Regions from separate parts of the Sporosarcina sp. Y1009 genome, predicted to be linked through region 3. Evidence: riboswitches for the same ligand, from Rfam matches in the RefSeq annotation. Region 3 holds a riboswitch; each other region holds the start of a gene.
What was found. Region 3 has a riboswitch for thiamine pyrophosphate ahead of tenA (thiaminase II). Riboswitches for the same ligand answer to the same signal wherever they lie in the genome.
Positions count from the first base shown of each region.

Region 1: it holds a riboswitch for thiamine pyrophosphate, as region 3 does, so the genes downstream of both, thiD (bifunctional hydroxymethylpyrimidine kinase/phosphomethylpyrimidine kinase) here and tenA (thiaminase II) in region 3, are expected to answer to the same signal.
Region 2: it holds a riboswitch for thiamine pyrophosphate, as region 3 does, so the genes downstream of both, thiT (energy-coupled thiamine transporter ThiT) here and tenA (thiaminase II) in region 3, are expected to answer to the same signal.

Region 1 is NZ_JBYHFO010000005.1:263,600-270,589, forward strand. Features, by position in the region: gene AC25Y1_RS08870 (PhnE/PtxC family ABC transporter permease) at 1-641, shown strand, start outside; gene AC25Y1_RS08875 (ABC transporter permease subunit) at 641-1,507, shown strand; gene thiW (energy coupling factor transporter S component ThiW) at 1,545-2,042, opposite strand; gene thiM (hydroxyethylthiazole kinase) at 2,039-2,809, opposite strand; TPP riboswitch at 2,907-3,014, opposite strand; TPP riboswitch at 3,411-3,515, shown strand; gene thiD (bifunctional hydroxymethylpyrimidine kinase/phosphomethylpyrimidine kinase) at 3,591-4,427, shown strand; gene thiE (thiamine phosphate synthase) at 4,420-5,079, shown strand; gene AC25Y1_RS08900 (DUF3238 domain-containing protein) at 5,145-6,347, shown strand; gene AC25Y1_RS08905 (alpha/beta hydrolase) at 6,409-6,990, shown strand, end outside.
Region 2 is NZ_JBYHFO010000014.1:30,970-37,959, forward strand. Features, by position in the region: gene AC25Y1_RS15015 (M3 family oligoendopeptidase) at 1-383, opposite strand, end outside; gene AC25Y1_RS15020 (tryptophan-rich sensory protein) at 548-1,273, shown strand; gene thiT (energy-coupled thiamine transporter ThiT) at 1,314-1,874, opposite strand; TPP riboswitch at 1,995-2,095, opposite strand; gene AC25Y1_RS15030 (magnetosome magnetite crystal formation protein family) at 2,177-2,518, shown strand; gene map (type I methionyl aminopeptidase) at 2,639-3,385, shown strand; gene AC25Y1_RS15040 (DEAD/DEAH box helicase) at 3,434-4,561, opposite strand; gene cuyB (cysteate racemase) at 4,694-5,389, opposite strand; gene AC25Y1_RS15050 (lipid II:glycine glycyltransferase FemX) at 5,429-6,472, opposite strand; gene AC25Y1_RS15055 (carboxylate--amine ligase) at 6,523-6,990, opposite strand, start outside.
Region 3 is NZ_JBYHFO010000001.1:103,148-110,137, reverse strand. Features, by position in the region: gene AC25Y1_RS00520 (ABC transporter substrate-binding protein) at 179-1,156, opposite strand; gene AC25Y1_RS00515 (ABC transporter permease) at 1,153-1,893, opposite strand; gene AC25Y1_RS00510 (ABC transporter ATP-binding protein) at 1,890-2,636, opposite strand; gene tenA (thiaminase II) at 2,623-3,324, opposite strand; TPP riboswitch at 3,435-3,543, opposite strand; gene AC25Y1_RS00500 (exonuclease SbcCD subunit D) at 3,695-4,846, shown strand; gene AC25Y1_RS00495 (AAA family ATPase) at 4,849-6,990, shown strand, end outside.

The sequences.
Region 1 (6,990 bases), on a different contig from region 3:
TGGCTTCTAACCTGTATATTACAGCGGAATCTTTAGAGAAGTTTCCATCTGTTATCGATAAATTAATAGAAACTATTTTTCTATCCATTACTTCCACTACAACTGCAGCGGTTGTGGCCATGTTCTTAGCTTTAATGGGCTCGCAGACGACGAAGGTGAATAACTTTTTCGCATCATTAAGCCGAATTGTTGCTTCTGTGTACCGAAATATACCGATTGTCGCATGGGCGCTAATCCTGCTATTGTCATTTGGGCAAAATGCGTTAACAGGTTATTTTGCTTTATTTCTTGCGACATTTGGATTTTTAACACGTGCTTTTATCGAGACAATCGATGAAACAAGTAGTAGTTCAGTGGAAGCTTTACGCGCATCAGGGGCGACTTATTTTCAGATGGTGGCGAAAGCTGTCATACCGGAATGTTCGCCGCAAATGATTAGTTGGATTTTATATATGATTGAAACGAATATTAGAAGTTCGACGCTTGTTGGGATTTTAACCGGGACGGGAATCGGTTTCATGTTCGATTTGTATTATAAAAGCATGAACTATAATGTGGTGAGTTTGATTACAATCAGTATTGTGGTTGTTGTAATTGGCATTGAGCTCATTTCCAATTATGTCAGGAGGATTATTTTATAATGACGACCATTAAGAGTAATGATCTGACTTATGATTATAAAAAGAAGACGAGTGCCGGGAAAATAAAGATTAAAGTATGGGGAAAGACCCAGATTGTTATGTTAATGACGTTTTTGTCCCTTTCTTTTTTGACGGTTTACGGGTTTTTGACCTTTGACTTAAAAGGGATATCAATCGTACAAGCCACAATTGATACCTTATATAATTTGAAAGTGATGTTTTTACAACCCTTTTTCAGTCATTTTACATTATGGGATGCGGTTGTCCAAATCGGCTTAACGTTGGGACTGGGCTTTCTTTCGACGCTGATAGGTGTCATCATTTCCTTGTTTGTTGCCTTATTTGCAGCCAAGAATTTATCGCCTAAGATTGTTTCCAATGCGATTATCGTCGTCGTGACTTTTATTCGCGCGGTGCCAACTGTTTTATGGGTATTGATCTTTGCAATCGCAGCAGGCCTTGGAAGTGAGGCGGTCATAATTGGGATGGTCTTCCATTCAGTCGCGTTTTTAGTGAAAGCCTTCTCCGAATTATTTGAAGAAGTAGACGAGGGCATTATCGAAGCACTACGCGCAAGTGGTGCAAATTGGTGGCATATTGTCACACATGCTGTCATTCCCTCAACTGCAAGTTCTTTATTATCCTGGTCATTTCTACGCTTCGAAACGAATTTCACGGTTGCAGTTGCAATGGGTGCTGCAGCGGGTGCAGGCGGTATCGGTTTCGAATTGTTAATGGCTTCTGGTTTCTACTTCGATTTACGAGAAGTTGGGTTCATTACTTATTTCATATTAGTCATCGCAATTGGACTTGAGCTACTCTCGACCCAATTAAAGAAACGTTTTTTATCGAATGCTTCAGCTTGAGGATAAGTATGAAAAGCCGCCAAAAGCGGCTTTTTCATTACTCAATCGTTCCAAGTTTTTTCGCGACTTGCGTATGTTGCAGCCGAGCAGCTAGCAGTAATCCTAATGCTGCGCCGCTAAAGCTGGAAATTAAAAATGGCGGGACGAAGAAAAAAGTACCGACAGTCGTACCCATTAGGATTTTTGCGTACGGAATCGCAAAAAATGGCGCAATCAAACCCGTCCCAATCACTTCACCAATTGCGGCATATACCGACTTTCCAAATCGCTTGTACATCACACCTGCCAAATAAGCGCCAATCATCCCGCCCGGAAACGCAAGCAGTGACCCTGTACCTGTTAGTAAACGAACAAGCCCGGTCATAAACGCGATTGTAAGTGCGGGTATCGGTCCAAGCATAATCGCAGCAAGCACGTTAACTGCATGTTGGATAGGATATGCCCGAGCGATCCCCGCGGGGAATGAAACGAAAACTGATCCAGCAACAGCAATCGCAACAAACATCGTCATAATCGCAATTTTTCTAGTGCTCATCCTTTAATCGCCTCCTTTGAATAAAAGGCGTTTAGGAAGTGGACACCGAAATCACCAGGTCCATCTGCGAGTTCTGCAGCTTTTTCACCAGCACGTTTATAAAAAGTTAACGCGGTTGCGGTAGCTTCTAGCTGATTTTCATTTGCAACTGCTAGAAAGGCACCTACGACACTACTCAATAGGCAGCCAACGCCAGTGACGCGCGTCATAAGTGGATCGCCACCTGTTATTTTGATGACTTCATACCCGTCGGTGACGATATCAATGATTCCGGAGACCGCAACAAGGCAATTGTGTTTTACAGCAACTTCTTTTGCGATTTCTTCGATGTCTGCATCGCCATCGCCAGCATCAACACCTTTTGCTTGCCAATCAACCCCAGCGATTGTAGCAAGTTCGCCTGCATTACAGCGAATTAAAGTGATATCCACATTGTTCAATATTCGTAGAACGGACTCTTTTCGGAATGAAGTAGCACCTGCGCCAACTGGATCGAGCACGACTGGAGATCCATGTTCCACAGCGCTTTTTCCTGCAAGAATCATAGCATCTATGGTTGTGCGTTTTAACGTACCTATATTTAAAACTGTTGCAGATGACACGGCGGCGATTTCTGCAGCTTCTTCAATAGCATCTGCCATCACTGGTGAGGCTCCAAGTGCGAGTAAGCCATTCGCTTGAAAATTCGCGACCACAATATTGGTGATGCAGTGAATCAGTGGTTGTTCCTCACGTAGTTTTGATAATAGATTTTTGCTTTGCATCATAATTATTCCCGCCCTTAGTCATTTTTGTAAATGAAAAAGCCGCCTCCTGAAATAGCATCAAGAAGCGGCCTGCGGTTTTTTAAAATAAAGTCCATGGAAATGCGCAGTCCCACTTCCCTCCGCTGGTATAAACCAGATCAGGTAATAAGAGTCCGCATATCCATATGCATCTCAGTCCTTAAAAAGGACACCCCTAGTGGCAAAATCATTTATGTAGTTTTCACAGTTACTATACCACAACTTGGAATATTCGCAAGACGAGAATGATTGTTTGTGGGAGAACGCAACGTTTCGTCAAAAGAAGGCAATGTTTTGTCCCTAGAAGGCAACGTTTCAGTAAAAGAAGACAACGTTTTGTCCCGAGAACGCAACGTTCCGAGGAGAAAGCAACGTTTCGTCAAAAGAACGCAACGCTTTGCCTGGAGAAGGCAACGTTTTAGCAAAAGAAGGCAATGTTTTGTCCCTAGAAGGCAACGTTCCGAGGAGAACGCAACGTTTCGTCAAAAGAACGCAACATCGTCCGAAACATCCAAAACACACTGCAACTTCTATTTCGGAAACTAGGTTATATGTGTTATAGTGAATCAAAGCTGAATAGTTTGATAACCACTAGGGGGGCCTTAATGGGCTGAGATGTGCGAGTTTGCGCGGACCCTTGGAACCTGATTCGGATGATACCGACGTAGGAAAGTGGGCATCCGCCATATCCTTTTAATTTATGGTTGCCGCCTCCTATCGTTTTCAGGGGCGGCTTTTAACATAATAAAGGACGTGTTCTAACATGGTAAATATAGCATTAACAATTGCGGGTTCGGATAGTGGCGGGGGCGCGGGGATACAGGCGGACCTCAAGACGTTTCAGGAACTTGGCGTATTTGGCACATCAGCACTAACAGCGGTCACGGCTCAAAATACGCATGGCGTTTCAGCAATTCAAGCGATGGAACCGACAATGGTTACAGCGCAAATTAAAGCAGTTACAGAGGACTTTACAGTGAAGGCCGCAAAAACAGGCATGTTGTTTTCAGCGGAAATTATTCATGCAGTTGCAGATTCGATTCAGGGCAGTGGAATTCCTCTAGTTGTCGATCCAGTCATGATTGCCAAAGGGGGAGCTTCTTTGCTTCGCGATGAGGCAGTAGAGGCATTGAAATCGGTCCTGTTACCCTTAGCGGCTGTTGTAACACCGAATATCCCAGAAGCTGAAGTACTAACGGGGTTAACCATCAAAACGGATGCAGACATAGAAGAAGCAGCCAGGCATATACTAGCCTTAGGCGTGAAGGCTGTCGTCATAAAAGGGGGGCATCGACGAGATGCACCCTTTGCTGAAGATCTGTTCATGTCTAATATAGGCACAAAGTTTTTAGTTCGGTCATCTTGGGTAAACACTAAAGACACACATGGAACAGGATGCACATACGCTGCCGCCTTGACGGCATTTCTTGCGAATGGAGAAAAACTTGAAGATGCGGTTGTTTCCGCAAAACATTTTATCCATGCGGCAATTGAAGATGGTCTAAGCATAGGAAGCGGGCATGGTCCAACAAATCATTGGGCATACGGACGACGAATGAAAAACGAGAAACTTATAGAGGGGATTGCAATCAATGGATAAAAGTAAACTACAATTTTATTTTATAATGGGGACACCAAACATAGGTGGAAGAGATCCGCTAGCAGTACTCGAAGGGGCGTTAAAAGGTGGTATAACAGCTTTCCAACTCCGTGAAAAAGGGGAAGGCGCGCTCGTTGGTGACGATTTAAAAGAATTGGCGCTGCAATGTAAAGCGCTTTGTGAAGAATACAAAGTACCATTTATCGTAAATGATGATGTGGACTTAGCGCTTGAAATTGATGCAGACGGTGTTCATATCGGTCAAGACGACGGCGTAGTTTCAGATGTGCGCTTGAAAATCGGTGCAGATAAAGTGCTCGGCGTTTCAACACATTCATTGAACGAAGCATTAGCCGCAACAGACGCGGGTGCTAATTATGTTGGTGTCGGACCATTATTTGAAACAGATTCGAAAGAGGATGCTGGTTCTGCAATTGGAACGGCACTTGTGAAAGAAATCGTCGCCGAACTTCCAGGCTTACCAGTCGTGGGTATTGGTGGCATCACTGAGCGAAAGACGAGCCAGGTTATCCATGCTGGTGCATCTGGCGTTGCGGTCATTTCAGCGATTACAAATGGTGACAATACAGAAGAAGCGACAAGAAATTTCAAAGGTCACATCACACTTGCACTTACGGGTGTTGAAATGTAAGTCAAGACGTATAACAAACTTTAAAATACGCCACACTTCTGTCTAAAGGGAGTGTGGTTTTTTGTATGGAAACGAATGATTTTTTTGAGGTGGAGGCCATTACCCATACACATGATTTAATCACCTTCACATGGCGAGACGTCGGTGGGGTTTACCAAGTATATCGAGATGGAGAACTCCTATATGAAGGGACAGTCGCCGAGTTTTCGGACGGTAATTTCAAACACGCAAAAATGTACCATTACTCAATTGAACGACTTGTCAATGATGAAGTTGTAGATGTCATTGCGCTTCAAACTTCGGCATTTGCTGAACAAAAGAATATTAAAAATCCACTTCAATTTCTCGTGATGACAACGATCGTTGCAAAGTCACAAATCGCATTGTCTTGGGAAGAAATTAAAGATGTTGAAACCTATGAAATCTATCGCAACGGTATATATATGCAGGCAGTTAAAGGGAATCGCTACATTGATCGAGATTTTTCGTTAGATGAATCCTATACATATCGAATCCATTCCACACGGCTGCTGAGAAAGTCGGAAGAGCGAATGAGTCGAGGTAAATCGTTTGTAGCCAATGTATTTGAGCGATTTGGTAAAGCGGCGATCCACGCAGAACCTGCTATGGAGCGATACACAGTTTCGAAGTTGATTGCGAAACCGAGGCTTTTACTGATCCCTGTTCTCAAAAAGAAACATAGAAGTCATGTAGATCATTGGGCATTTCGCTACGCAACGTTTTTACAAGATGACGTGATCAAAAATCCAAATCCACTGTCGAAAAATCATTCATTTCAAGGTGACGGTCGAGACTTTGATATAGAAAGTGATAAGTACCGAACACGTATAAATGTAACGCTGGATTATCGTAAGCATCCGCTGATGTCGTTTGAGAAAGACGTTGGTCGAACGATTGCCTATGATCGATTCGGTCGTATCCGGGAAGAAGGTGTCGCCTCAAGCGAGGGCATTATTTTGGAGGAAAACAAACATCGACCAGGTGAGGTTGGATTTTTACTGACACATGCTGTTGCCAATCCGCTAGTCACAGCCCCTCCTATCGACTATGAAGTGCGAACCGTCTTTAGACGCGATGGCACGTTTGATATGACTGGTTTCCATGACCAAGCTCCCCATCATGAAATCTATATTGCTCGTGGGGAAGGGAGTAAGTGGCGTACAATCCATCTCAGTAAAAGTAAGGGGCTTGCTTGGATGTCTGGCGTAATTGCTTGGCAATATTGGCGATTTTCTAATTTCGAGTGAAACAACCTCTTTGACAATGCAAAATTTCTCTGATAAGATTATCTCGAATTCAAGACAGTTTATGAATTGGACGAATTGGGAAAAGAATTTAAAGGAGGAATTTGACTTGAAGCATATTTTTAAGCAAGGTAGCGATACGTCGAAACCTGTTTTGTTATTATTGCATGGGACTGGTGGGACAGAGCAGGCTTTATTACCAGTAGCTGAAATGATTGATCCAGAAGCATCGGTGTTGAGTGTACGAGGAAATGTATCTGAGAACGGTATGCCGCGTTTCTTCCGTCGACTAGCGGAAGGTGTATTTGATGAGGAAGATTTAATTTTCCGTACGAAGGAACTACATGAATTTCTAGATGAAGCTGCAAAAGAACACGGCTTCGATCGTTCGAATATCGTGGCTTTCGGTTATTCAAACGGAGCCAATATCGCGGCGAGTTTATTGTTCCATTATGGGGATTCGCTAAAAGGTGCAAGTTTGCATCACCCAATGGTTCCAAGACGCGGTGTCGAGTTGCCGGATCTCTCTGAGGTTTCGGTGTTTATCGCCGCAGGGAAAAATGACCCGATGTGTTCAGCTGCAGAATCTGAAGAGTTGGATGAGCTTTTACGTGGTGCAGGCGCGAGTACAGCAGTACACTGGGAG
Region 2 (6,990 bases), on a different contig from region 3:
AGACTATCCCATACCCCATCTTCTGTCTTCGATAGGGTTTGTTGAATTTTCAGCATAGCTGTTGAGAACCGTGCACTTAACGAGCTAGTTTCACCTTGTAATAATAATGCTTTTTTATCAGTTGTATCAGCTGCAAGATAGCATCCAATGACTGCACCTGCTTGAGATAAATTCAGTGCTACGTTTTTAATAGAATCGATTACGTTTATAATGTCAGATGCTGCTTCCACAGATGTCGGAATATTGAAGTCAACTGCTGCTTTTTCTAGTGAATCAAGTTTTTCATCTACACCATCTAGATGTGTTCTAAGCTCTTCTGAATTACTTCCACCTTTAAAGAATACATCTAAATCCCATACTTCAGAATACTTTACCGTGGTCATTCAATTTCCTCCTTGGGCGTTTTCAATTTTCTAAATATGCTTTTCCATTATAACATGAAATTTCGAGAATCGAAAAAAATCCATCATTGTGACAGAAGTTTCATAATTATGATGAGCAGAGTCATGATTTCAAATGTATACTGATGAATTAGGAGGATTTTAACATGTTGCGAATATTTTTGATGACAACTTCACTCTTTATCACGATTTTTGTTTATATTACTTCACTCATCAACCCTATCAATAATCATACTGCAACTGAAATTATGAATCGGTTACCTATTCTATTTACACCTGCCAGTTATGTCTTACTGATTTGGGTTCTCATCTATATAGGTCTTTGTGGATGGCTTTATAATTTTTGGCGCACGCAAACTAGTCATAGTCAATCAGTCCTAACCACAAGAGCGATTTTATTCATTTTTATTACATTACTTAATATAGTGATGCTATATTCTTGGCATTATGAATTATTCACCTTAGAATTTGTTGTGATATTAATTCTTCTGTTATTGACAATTGCTCTATATTTTACGTATCCCAAAAGAGAGAACCGCTTATGGGATCGTGTTCCGATATCTTTACTTTTAGGGTGGGGTATCCTATCCATGATAGAACTAACCAATTATCTCCTGAGGCTTCACGAATGGGGCGGTTGGGGACTAAGTCATTCACTTTGGACTGTCTTCTTTTTGACCATAGCAACAGCAATTGCTCTCCACTTTATATATCATTACCATGATATTACATTTAACGCAGTATTCATCTGGTTTTTTGTTGGGATTGCAGTAAAAAATGGATGGGACGAACTATTTGTTACGACAGCTGCTCTTTTCTTATCCGCTGTCATTAGCGCTAGCTTTTATTTTATAAAACCTTCTGAAAAATAAAAATCGCCTATGCATCCATTTTGGAAGCATAGGCGATTTTTTATATGCGCTTTAATAATCTAGGTGCTGTTGTGAATAGTAATACGGCAACAATTGCACAAATAATTATGGAAGGAATCATATAGCTACCGTTATATATTAGCGAATAAAGCCATGCTGGTTGCCCTTCAGGCGCGAATTCACCAAAAAAGACAATCCCGCCGAGATAATGTATTAAGTAACGAAGCAGTCCGCCAATTACTGTTCCTATAATAATGGCTAACGCCATACCACCTTTGTTCTTTTTCGCAACATTTCTGATTAACCAAATACTTGTAATTGCTGCTAATCCAACGAGGGTATAGGCTAACGTATAATCAAGCAGCGCTTGTGCCCAGTGAAACACTTTACCACCAGTTATTAGTTGTAATAATCCGCTTATAAAACCAGTTAACATACCGCCAGCTAGTCCCCATCTAAATGCCATGAGAATAATCGGCAACATTGAAAGCGTAACTGATCCACCTTGTGGCATAACAAATACTGTTAACTGATCAAGTACAAAAGAAAGCGCCCCTAAAATAGCAATTTCCAATAATAATTGTAATCTACCTCTGTTCAAAATAATCCTCTCCCTACTAGTTGTCGCAAGGATGTCGAAGTGAAATAAAAAAAGACATCCCGGATAGAACGGGACATCTCTATGTAAGAAAGAAGTACGGCACGCACTTCTTCCATTAAGGTCTGTTTCCATCCACATCCCTACGCAAGAATAATCTTACAGGTTCGAAGGGTCAAAACGTTTGTCTTATCTCAGCCGAAAAGGCTCCCCTTGTGGTTTAACTTATTAAGTTTTCCTTATCAATTGTATAATAGATGCTATTTTATAGCAAGCTGACCCTATACGTTCAAGGAGGGCTTCGGGTGACAAATCAAAAACTAGTAGGTTCCTTATGTTACTTTAGTGTATTCTTTTTTCCTTTATTGCTGCCGTTTGTCATCTATTTGGTTACGGATGAACAGGAAATTAAAACTCACGCAAAACGTGCATTCATTTCACATATGATTCCTGTTATTCTTTTAATTGCAGGTGTTATCATTTTTTCTCTTTCTATATTTTCCTTTGAGAACAGAGTCACTAGCATTCTAAGCGGAAGCTTTGATTTTTGGAGTCTGGCCCCATTTGTTTTCACCTTAATTTATTCAGCATTATTTTTAGTTGTTATCGTGTGGAATGTTTTCCACGGTGTCAAATTGTTAAAATGAATAGTCGTCTCCCCTATACCTCCTGCATATATTGATATTATGTGTAGGCTTTTTTATACCGTTTTTTATGCTATAGTGTAGGATGGAAATATAGGTAAGCAAGAGAGGATTGTATAATACATGATTGCTAAAACAGAACAAGATTTTACAGGCTTAAAAAAAATCGGAAAAATCGTTGCTGAAATTAGAGATACAATGAAAGATGCAGCCGTTCCCGGCATGACAACGAAGGAATTAGACGAAATCGGCGGACGTCTTTTTAAAGAAAAAGGTGCTGCTTCTGCCCCTATAGCTGAATATGACTTTCCAGGATACACTTGCATTAGTGTCGATAATGAAGTGGCACACGGAATCCCAGGATCACGTGTTATTAAAGATGGAGATATTGTAAATATAGATGTTTCAGGATCTCTAGGTGGATACTTTGCAGATACAGGTATTTCCTTTGTCGTGGGGACACCTGATGAAAGAAAACAAAAGTTATGTGATGTGGCGAAAGAGGCATTCGATCGTGCAATGTTACGCGTAAAAGCGGGCTCTAGTTTAAGCGGCATCGGGAAAGCTGTCGAACGTGAAGCAAAAAGAAATGGCTTAGCTGTTATTCGTAATTTAACTGGCCACGGGATTGGAAAATCGCTACACGAAGAACCGCAACATATTCTAAACTACTACGATGCTTGGGATAAAACATTACTAAAAGAAGGAATGGTTTTAGCTGTTGAACCGTTCATCTCAGAAAAAGCGGAAAACATTGTTGAATTAGGCGATGGATGGACATTTGTAACGCCTGACAATTCACTTGTTGCACAAATTGAACATACAATTATTGTGACAAAAGACAAACCGATTATTCTGACTCAAATTTAATTATAAAAAGTTGTCGATAAAAATCCGAGGATTTCATCGACAACTTTTTTATTTCTTTTTATATACCGGTCTTTTAGGAATTGAAGACATTTCCTGAAGTCTTCCATTCCGCCAGATCTTTTCTACTGGGCGGATTCCTCTCGTCAACTTGCGGTAATCTCGCTCTTCGGCAGGTGTCAATAAGGAAAGCACTTCCCCGTCAGCACCCGCGCGTCCAGTTCTCCCAGAACGATGTACGTACTGCTCAACTGTATGCGGCGTATCGACATGGATAACATGTGTAAGACCTTCAATATCCAATCCACGTGCTGCCAGGTCCGTTGCGATTAAAATCGAAGCTTCTCCCTTACGAAAACTTTCAAGCGCAATTTGACGATCATTTGAACGCATATTGGAATGAAGAACGACGATCGGTGCTTTATCATAATTTAACTTCATATCTTTCACTCGGGCTTGATCAATATGATTTACGAAAGCAAGAGCTTGCAGGCCTTTTAAGTGAGATAACCCTCTCAATAGATCCGTTTTATCTCGAACGGTCGTGTTAATGTATGAGTGAGTAATTGTCCCCAGTTTCGGCATATGTTCCGCTTCAAGATGAATACGCAGCGGTTCGTTCATAAACTCGCTTGCAACCCGTTCAATTTCATCTGTAATCGTTGCTGATACAACAACCACTTGACGGTCAGGATTTGCACCATTAATCATATTTTTAATGATGACGCGATGTTCGCGTGATAATAGTAAATCGCCTTCATCAAGTACGATATGTTTAACTTCAAATATCTTAAGCTTTTTTGATTTAATAAGTTCAGCAAGTCTACCCGGTGTCCCGACGACAATTGTGGGTTTCTTTTTTAATCGATCAATTTGGCGTTTCGTATTAGCACCGCCAATTAAAGGAGCTACAGTTATATTACTTCCAACGATCCACTCTCGAATAACATCAGTTATTTGAATGGCTAATTCCTGTGAAGGCGCTATAATGAGTCCCTGAGTTTGTTGTTTGCTGCCATCTACTAAATGTAAAAGAGGTATCGTGAAGGCAAGCGTTTTTCCAGTCCCAGTTGGAGATTGGGCAACGATATCCTTACCTGCTAGAATTTCTGGTATCATTTTTATTTGAATTGGCATTTCATTTTTAAACTTCCATTTATCTTTAAATATATCGTCCATTTTTTCTACGAAAGACATCTTTATCCCTACTTTCAGTCTGTTCTCTCAAGTGTATCACAGCTTATTACCATCATTAAACTTTCCAACAAAAAAACATTCAGAAGTTGCGTACGCACACCTCTGAATGCATCATTATTTCAATCGATAACCACAAGTCGTAATTGCTGCTTCTGCAAGGACAAGTAGCGAATCGATACATCCTTCAAGCTTAAGTTCTTTCCGCACGATTGACAATTCTGTACAGCCAAGAATGAGTACATCGCAACCGACTTCCTTCATCGCATGACTGATTGCCGCCCACTTATCAGGATCGGCAGGATTCCCCGCTTTTACATCCTCATAAATAAGTGACATAACGAGTGATTGGACATGAGGATCTGGCAAAACAGGTGTCAACCCATATCTTTCACACGCATCCTGATAAACGCCAGAGGAAATTGTCCCTGTCGTCGCTAGAATCCCTACTCGTTTTGCTTGAATCTGTTTTGCACGTGCAACTGTTTCATCGATCATATTAATAATAGGCAGTTCCGATTCCTTTTGAATTTGATCGTAAAATGTATGCGCAGTGTTGCATGGCATAATGATTACTTCAGCTTCAGCAACACGAAGTCGATTCGCATCTGAAATTATATAGGGAACCGGATCATCTGTGCTCTCCCCTAATATAAATGCGGTTCGGTCAGGAATTGTTGTATTATTGGTAATCACCATATTGATATGTTCTTGGTCTGTATCAGCATCCGTAAGACGGACAAGCATTTCACCAATATACATTGTCGCCAATGGACCCACGCCGCCAAGAATTCCCAACGTTTTCTTTTTCATATCCTCTTCAAAACCTTTACTATATGATGTCACCGACAGTTATCTTCGACTTATTTTCTTCCGTAAGTTTTGGACTTTCGGAACTAATGACACGACCACATTGTACATAAATGGTTTATAGACCTTATTAATCTCACCTATGTACTGCGCTGGTTCATCTTTATCGCAAAAACTCTTTTTGAACATGTATAATCCATCATTATTTGATAGTTCAAAAACACCACCAAAGTCGTATTGCTCAGCGCCTGTCTCTATTCCCCATTTAATCATTTCGTAATTCATAAGATGGTTCGGATTTAAGTTCCGTTTTACATTCGTACTTCCTGCATAGAGGAAATATAATTTTCCGTAATAATTAATCGTCAAGCCAGCTGCTAATATATCATCCTCATGTGTTGCAATATAGATTCTGCAATCTTCCCCAAAGGAATCACGAATCTGCTTAAAGTATTCAACTGACCTCGTTGAAATTTTGTTCCGCTCAGCCATTGTCATATAAGCATCATGTAGGATTTCAATATCTTCATCACTCCTAGAGTAACGAACTTCGACACCTTTTTTAGCTGAACCACGAATTGAACTTCGGCATCTTTTAGAAAACTTCATCATGATTGAATCTTCATCATGATCCTCCAAATAAAGAATCATGTTTAATCTTGGTTGTATTAACTTGTCTTGATCATCATCTTTGGATATTAACTTGAAACCACTATTTTGATATAGATTGTACAAGTCATCTGAATAATTCACTTCCGGATCAAACTTCAGCATGATTGCCTTATTTTTCTTAGCAACAACCTCTACTTCTTTTATCAATTCTTGCACTAGGTTAATATCTGAAATGTCACATACTGGTCCTCTCGGAGCATATAAAACGGAAAATCCACCTGGTAATCGTTTTATTAGTATAGAAAGTGCAGCGACAATTTCACCATTTTCCTCCAGATAAACATGTTCGTTCCCCCAATCATCCTTTACCTCAGACCAAAGTCGATCCTGAGTTACAGAGCGAAATGTTGAATTTCGAACAAAATCATCATATCTTTTCACGTCTTGCTTATTCGATTTATCAAGCAAAGCCATTTCATTAAACCCTCCATTTTCTCGAACGCAATACCATTCGAGACATTACCTTACTCTTTCACCTTAAAATACTTTTCAAAGCGACCATAATAATCTTTATAAAACGAATTTAATTTAAATCGGCGAATGAGTCCTAAATCTTTTGGATAATAAAGTGTACTCGATGATTCACCTTTTTCGAATCGATCCACCACTTGTTCTTTCAATTCCTCATCCATCGTATATTTAATCAAAAGATCTTTGGGAACGGTGTGCCATAGATGGTTATTCGTACCGTATTCAGTCGATGCTGGACGGTCATAAACGCGGTCTTCTACAAGGTATTTTGCCATATTATATCCATTTGCTGTTACGAAGTAGCTACTTCTTCCTTGACGAATATTCAATTCGAAGATTTTATATTTTCCGTCTCGACGATCGTATTTTAAATCGATGTTCGCGTAGCCTCTAAAGCCAATTTCTTCAAGAAACTTTTTATACTTTGCATATATTTCTACGTTTTCTTCGCCAATAATCCC
Region 3 (6,990 bases):
TTGCCAGTTTTTTGATTTAAACATATAAGCTTGAGCCTTCAAGCCCGTTACGGAAATAAACCCGCGAGCAACGAGCACAACGAACCACGCAACGAGCAAAAACCGAAGCGCAACGAGCATAAACTCTAGGCTACACCTATACGACAATAACACCTTGAAAAACGGCCGCAAAATAGATTCAATCTCTCACATTAACAAAAATTCCATCCAAGTTAGGTTCTTTCGTGAGTAATCCTGCTTTTTCCATCCAATCCGCAGTGACTTCCCATACTTCTGCATCCTGATCGCCAAATTTACCATTAGATTTCATCTTCGGAAGCAGAATGGATAGCGATTCTTTTTCGACTTCTTCTATTAAAGGAAAGTTCGCCTTATCCTGATGTTTCAACAAAATCGTTAGTGCTTCATCTGGATTGTTTTCGATGTCCTCAAAGGCTTTTGTTGCTGCACGCCAAAAAGCTTTAATATTATCTTGTTCTTTAGCCCATGTATCATCACTCGTTACGACTACTAGTTCGTAAAATGAGGGGACCCCGTAATCTGTTGGATCTAGATGTCCAGGATTGTATCCTTCATACTTCAACATTGGAAATTCGTGATTGATGAACATGCCGATAGCTGCATCTGCTTTTTTAGAAACGATGGATGAACTTAATTCGAATCCGACATCGACCATTGTAACCGAGTTGAAATCAGCACCATCTGTTTCCATCATCGTTTCGATCATTGCTTCGTTAAGTGGAATTCCAGTGAAACCAATCGTTTTTCCCTCAAGATCTTTCGGAGATGTAATGCCACTCTCTTCTAAAAATCCTAAATGATTGAGTGGGGACTGAACAAGTACGCCTACCGATTTCACCGCAATATCTTGTTCTGTTTTCGCGATGATAACATCTGGTTGATATGTGATGCCCATCGTCACTTTCCCAGCGGCCGCTAAGTTAATCGGATCTGTAGGATTAGCCGGGAACTGAATATCCACTTCAATTCCTTCGTTTTCGAAATAGCCTTTTTCTTCAGCCACGTAAAGAAAACTATGTACAGCATTCGGATACCAGTCGAGCATAATACTCACTTTTTCTGTTTCATCATTATTACAAGCACTTAATACGAATAAAAGCAGGATGCTACCTAAAATCAGTTTAAGATTTTTCAACTTTTTGTCCTCCAATTTAACATGCGTTTTTCAATGTAAGTCACACAAACAAATAATAGAATTCCAACAAAGGTTAGAACGAAAATCGGTGCAAATACCGCCGCCCCGTCAAATTGTGTCATCATGCGACGACTGAAATACCCGAGTCCTGCTTGGGCGCCTAACCATTCTCCAATGGCTGCACCGATGACGCTTAGCGTGACAGCGACTTTTAATCCTGAAAAGAAGTGGGGAAGTGCAATGGGTATAGAATACTTCAAGAATATATCTTTTTTCGTAGCCCCCATTGTTAAAAATAATTCCTTAGTTTCCCTTTTTCCGGAAGACAACCCATCAAAGGTATTCACTGTAATGGGAAAAAAGGTGATTAATACAGCGACGGCGACTTTGCTCCAAATCGTGTAGCCGAACCAAAGTACGAAAATCGGTGCAAGCGCAATCACCGGCACCATTTGAGATGCGATTAAAATCGGATAGATTGCTTTTTGTACACTAGCATTTAAAGACATCCAAACTGCAATTGCAATACCCAAAATGATTGAAAGCATAAGTCCGATGACAATTGACAATAGAGTCACAGGCAAATGGACTAAAAATAGAACATCTTTTAATTCCCAAAGGCGAACTAAAATTTGAACAGGGGACGGAAGAATAAACGCTTTATCAATCGTCCGTGCGCAAATTTCCCAAAGGACAAAGAACAAGATTACGATCAATAAAGATGCTGTATTTCTCATAAAGAAACCTCACTCCGTAGCGTACTAAGCAACTGCTCTTTCAATTCCAACATGTCAGGTCGATGCAAATCGTTACGCGTTCGTTCTCGTGGTAGTGGAATTGAGATTTTTTCAATAGCAGTAACAGGTATATTTTTCAATAAAAAAATACGATCTGAGAGAAATAATGCTTCGTCTACATCATGTGTGATGAATAGAATTGTTGACTTTCTTTTTTCCCATTGCTCGAGTAACCATTCTTGCATCGATAATTTCGTAATCGCATCAAGTGCAGAAAAGGGTTCATCAAGGAGTAGCAAAGGATTTCCTGAAAGAACAGCGCGTAAAAAGGCAACGCGCTGTTTCATGCCACCTGATAACTCAGATGGATACTGATCTTCGGTCCCTTCTAACCCAAACTCTTGCAACAATGATTTTATTTCTTTATAGGCAGTTTGTTTATCAATTCCTTTAATTTCAAGGGGGAAAAAGGCATTTTCCAAAATGGTTCGCCACGGCAGAAGGAGGTCTTGTTGTGGCATATAGCCTACTTTTCCTAACCGATCCCCATTTTTATTACCCTCAAGAGTGATATCACCCGCTTGTGGCTTATCGAGGCCCGTGACGAGGCGGAAAATCGTGCTTTTACCAGAACCACTTACACCTAAGATTGAAATAAACTCACCTGGACGAACTGTAAATGAAAGTTCGTCCAGTACCATTTTTTCATCATAACCAAACGAGACATTATTAAATTCCAACATCAGCAGTTTCAACGCCTACAACTTCTGGCCACATTTGTTTGTTGTTCGCCATATCCCAGAACATATATTCAAAGCGAGTCGTATTTAAAAAGATTTCCTCAAGTTTTTGTAGCTCATGTTCAGGTTTTCCTTCTGCGACTTCATTCATTAAATCGATACACCAACCTGCTAGTTCACCGAATGCTTCAGAAGAATACATGCGAATCCAGTCGCCGTATAGCGGATGATCTGCCGCCCCTGGGATCGCATTTAGTTCTTTTCCGATTTCCCAATAACTCCAAGCACATGGGAGGACAGCTGCGACAACTTCCGCAAGCGTTCCTTTTTGACTGACATGCAGCATGTAATGGGTGTAGGCAAGGACAATAGGGGATGGCTTTGCATTCTCAAGTTCATCTTCTGAAATGCCAAATCTTGCTGCGTATTTTCGGTGAAGCGCCATCTCCGTATTCAATGTACCTTCCAGTAAACTAGCAAATTTCCCCATCGTTTCAACATCATCAGCTTTCACAGCGCCGATTGCGAAAACCTTTGAGTAATCGATTAAATATAAGTAATCCTGCACCATGTAGAATCGGAAGCTTTCTTGATCAACTGTCCCATCGCCAATTCCTTTTACAAATGGATGATTATGATTCTGTCTCCAAATCGGTAATGTCTTCTCATGCAAGCGGTCAGTGAACTTTATTTCTAACACTCTCCCTAAGAATTTTTCCCAATTAAAAAACCCACTCCTTGAAAAAGAAGTGGGTTGTAGACAGTCAAATTTTTATCCCCGATAATAGACGGGTAGAATTTTATACGTCGTCACCTCTTCCTTACGCCAGCATTATCTGGTTCAAGTTGAAAGGGTTTAGGCATTCATTCGCCAGTCTCAGCTCTTTATCGAGCACCCCTAGTGGTGGATCTTATGAAATTGGATTCTATTAAGTATAAGCATATAGGAATTAGAAGGTCAAATTATTGGTTGGAAATAGGAGGAAAGATAGAAGGAATTCATTTTTGGACGATTTTACTGTAAAGTAGTAAGAAAGAGTAACAAAAGGGGGAAGTAAGCTATGAAATTTTTCCATACGGCGGATTGGCATTTGGGCAAGCTTGTTCAAGGGGTTTATATGACGGACGAACAACGGTTTATATTAAACCAATTTATCGAAGCGATAGAAATAGAGAAGCCTGATGCGATTGTCATTGCGGGTGATTTGTATGACCGGGCGGTTCCGCCAACAGAAGCGGTGGCATTACTTGATGAAGTACTGGAGAAAATTGTGATAGACATGAAAATACCAGTCATTGCAATCGCAGGAAACCATGACAGCCCGGGACGCCTTCATTTTGGTAGTAGTCTTATGCAGAAGAACGGGTACTTTATTGCAGGTCAAGTGTCGAAAGTAATTGAACCAGTCGTTTTACAGGACGAATTCGGCGAAGTCCATTTTCACCTTGTGCCGTTTGCGGATCCATCTGTGATTAAACATCTCCACGCGGATGAAACAATTTCTAATCATCAAGATGCTATGAAGAAAATCACAGAGGGCATTTACGAAAAGATGGACGACAAAGCACGTCATGTTTTTGTTGGGCATGCCTTTGTCACGCCGCACGGGGAAAGTGAAGAGAATACGAGTGATTCAGAACGGCCAATTGCGATTGGAGGAGCGGAATACGTTTCGGCGCATTTGTTTGAGAAATTCCATTACACAGCGCTCGGTCATTTGCATCAAGCCCACTATGTGTTGGATAAAACCATTTATTATGCAGGATCGCCGCTTAAATATTCAATTTCTGAAGAGAATCATAAGAAAAGTTTTTTCATCGTGGAATTAGACCATGAAGGAAATGCTACTGTTGAAAAACGTGAATTGATCCCGAATCGAGATATGCGTACAGTTGAAGGCACCATTGAAGAAATACAGAAACATCCAATTAGCGAGGATTACGTATTTGTAAAACTTCTTGACGAGACACCGGTTTTATTTCCAATGGAAAAGATTCGGTCGGTCTATCCAAATGCGATGCATGTTGAACGGAAGATGTTAATGCCGACTAAGAGCATGGACACAGAAACAAAAACAGAACGTGGCAAAATGGACGATATCCAGCTATTTACTGGATTTTATAAAGAAATGATTGGCGAAACAGTTGATGAAGAAACGAAAAACTTATTTGAAGAAGTTCTATATGAAGTCATGAACCGGGAGGAGGGGTGACAGTGAAACCAGTTAAACTGACCATGACAGCGTTTGGGCCTTATAAAGGAACCGAAACAGTCGATTTCAGAGAGCTTAAGGATAACCGATTATTTGTTATATCTGGTGCAACAGGTTCGGGAAAAACAACAATATTTGATGGTATCTGCTTTGCGTTATACGGTCAAGCAAGCGGAGAAGACCGGACGGATATTCGTGCGATGCGAAGTGACTTTGCCGATAATGATACACAAACCACAGTCGAGCTAACCTTTCAAATTCACAGCCGTACGTATCGAATTATGAGGCAAATTCCGTATGTAAAAGAAGGAAACAAAACAGAAACTTCGGCCAGCTGCGAGTTTTATGAACAAACCTCGAACGGAGAAATTCCGATTGTCGATCGACAAATCGTTTCGGAAATCAATAAAAAGGCTGAAGAATTAATTGGATTTACACAAGCGCAGTTTAGTCAAATTGTCATGTTGCCCCAAGGCGAATTTAGAAAATTCCTCACCTCTGACACGGAAAACAAAGAAACCATTATGCGTAAAATATTCAGAACTGAGCCTTACCGAGAAATTGTTGTACGCTTAAAAGGTAAACAAGATGAAGCGAAGGCGATGTTGCAAGCTGAAGAGCAAAAAAGAACAAGTTTAATAGAACAAATCCCGTCACTATTACCAAAAAGAGATTCCGCGATTTTTGAAGTGTTAAGAACGGACTACTACAATGCAAATCAAATCGTAGACGGACTTGAAGATGAATTACAGTACTATAAAGAAAAAACGATTCACGATCAAAACTTATATGTAACTGCTAATAAAAGCCATGCGAAAATGTTGGAACAATACCATATCGCGAAGAATATGAATGACCAATTGATTGAGTTGGAGAAAAGAAAGCAACGTTATGCAGCGCTTAAACAGCAAATTCCAATTTTGGAAAAGAAGTCAAAACAACTTGGGAATGCAGAGCGTGCGACGGCTATTGAACAAATCGAAATCCAGTATGCGGAATTGAAAAAAGAACTAGAAGAAAAGACTGTTCATCTTAAAAAAGCATCTGAGCGAGTTCAGATGTTATCAGAAGAACTAGTGAAAATTGAAACGCAGTTTCATGAAGAGGAAGCGAAAAAACCTGAGCGAGAAAAAATAACAGAAAGTCTAATTCGTTTAAATGATACGCTTCCTAAGGTGAAGGAATTAGCTTCAAAAAAAGAAGCACTTTCAATTAGTAAGAATGAACAACATAAAATTCAACATACATTAACCGAAACGACTGAGAATTCTACGAGTGAAACTAAAATTGTAACTGCCCTTAAAACTACTATTGAAGAATTAGAGAAACGACTCATTCCCTATGATGACAAAGTAGATTTGTTAACGAATACAACTGGAAAATGTCGTGTTGTGAATGAATTCATCTCGATGAGAGAGCGCGTTTCAAAGCTAGAAAAAGAAAAAAGTCATCATGAAATTGCCTATAAATCTTATCAGAAAAAATATGGAGAAATGGCACAGGACTGGTTGAATCATGAAGCGGCAACATTGGCAGAAATGCTTCACGACGGCGAGAATTGTCCCGTTTGTGGAAGTAAGGATCATCCTAATAAAGCACATCGTGGTGAAGTATCAGTCACCAAAGAAGAGTTGGAGGTTGCAAGTAAGCAACTGGCGAAGATTGAAAGCGACTACCGAACTGCCGATGCAAACTACCAGAGTTTTCTTAACCAGTTAACTGCCATGAACGAAAACCTTGTGCGCCTCGAACTGGAAATTGACTCCATTGACGAAGCAAGCAACAAGCTGCATGAATTGAAAAATAGTTTGGAAGATGAAGTAAAAGAACTACGTGAAACTAGAATTCAACTCTCGAAATTAAAAGAAAACTTAGCCGTTCAAAGTAAAATAGCAGATGAATTGGCTACAGCTAAACATGAACTGGAAAGAGCATTTCTTGAAAGTAGTGCTTCGCTTGAAACCAAACAAGCGATTTTCAATCACACGTTAAATTCAATTCCTGAAGATGTTCGAGAACTAGGTGTATTAGAACAAAGAATTCATGCACTTAATACCAAAAAAAGTGAAATAGATCGCGCTTGGGAATCCATTCAAAAATTGCGAGAAGAAAGCAGAAATCAACTCTCTGCTAGCAAATCAGCA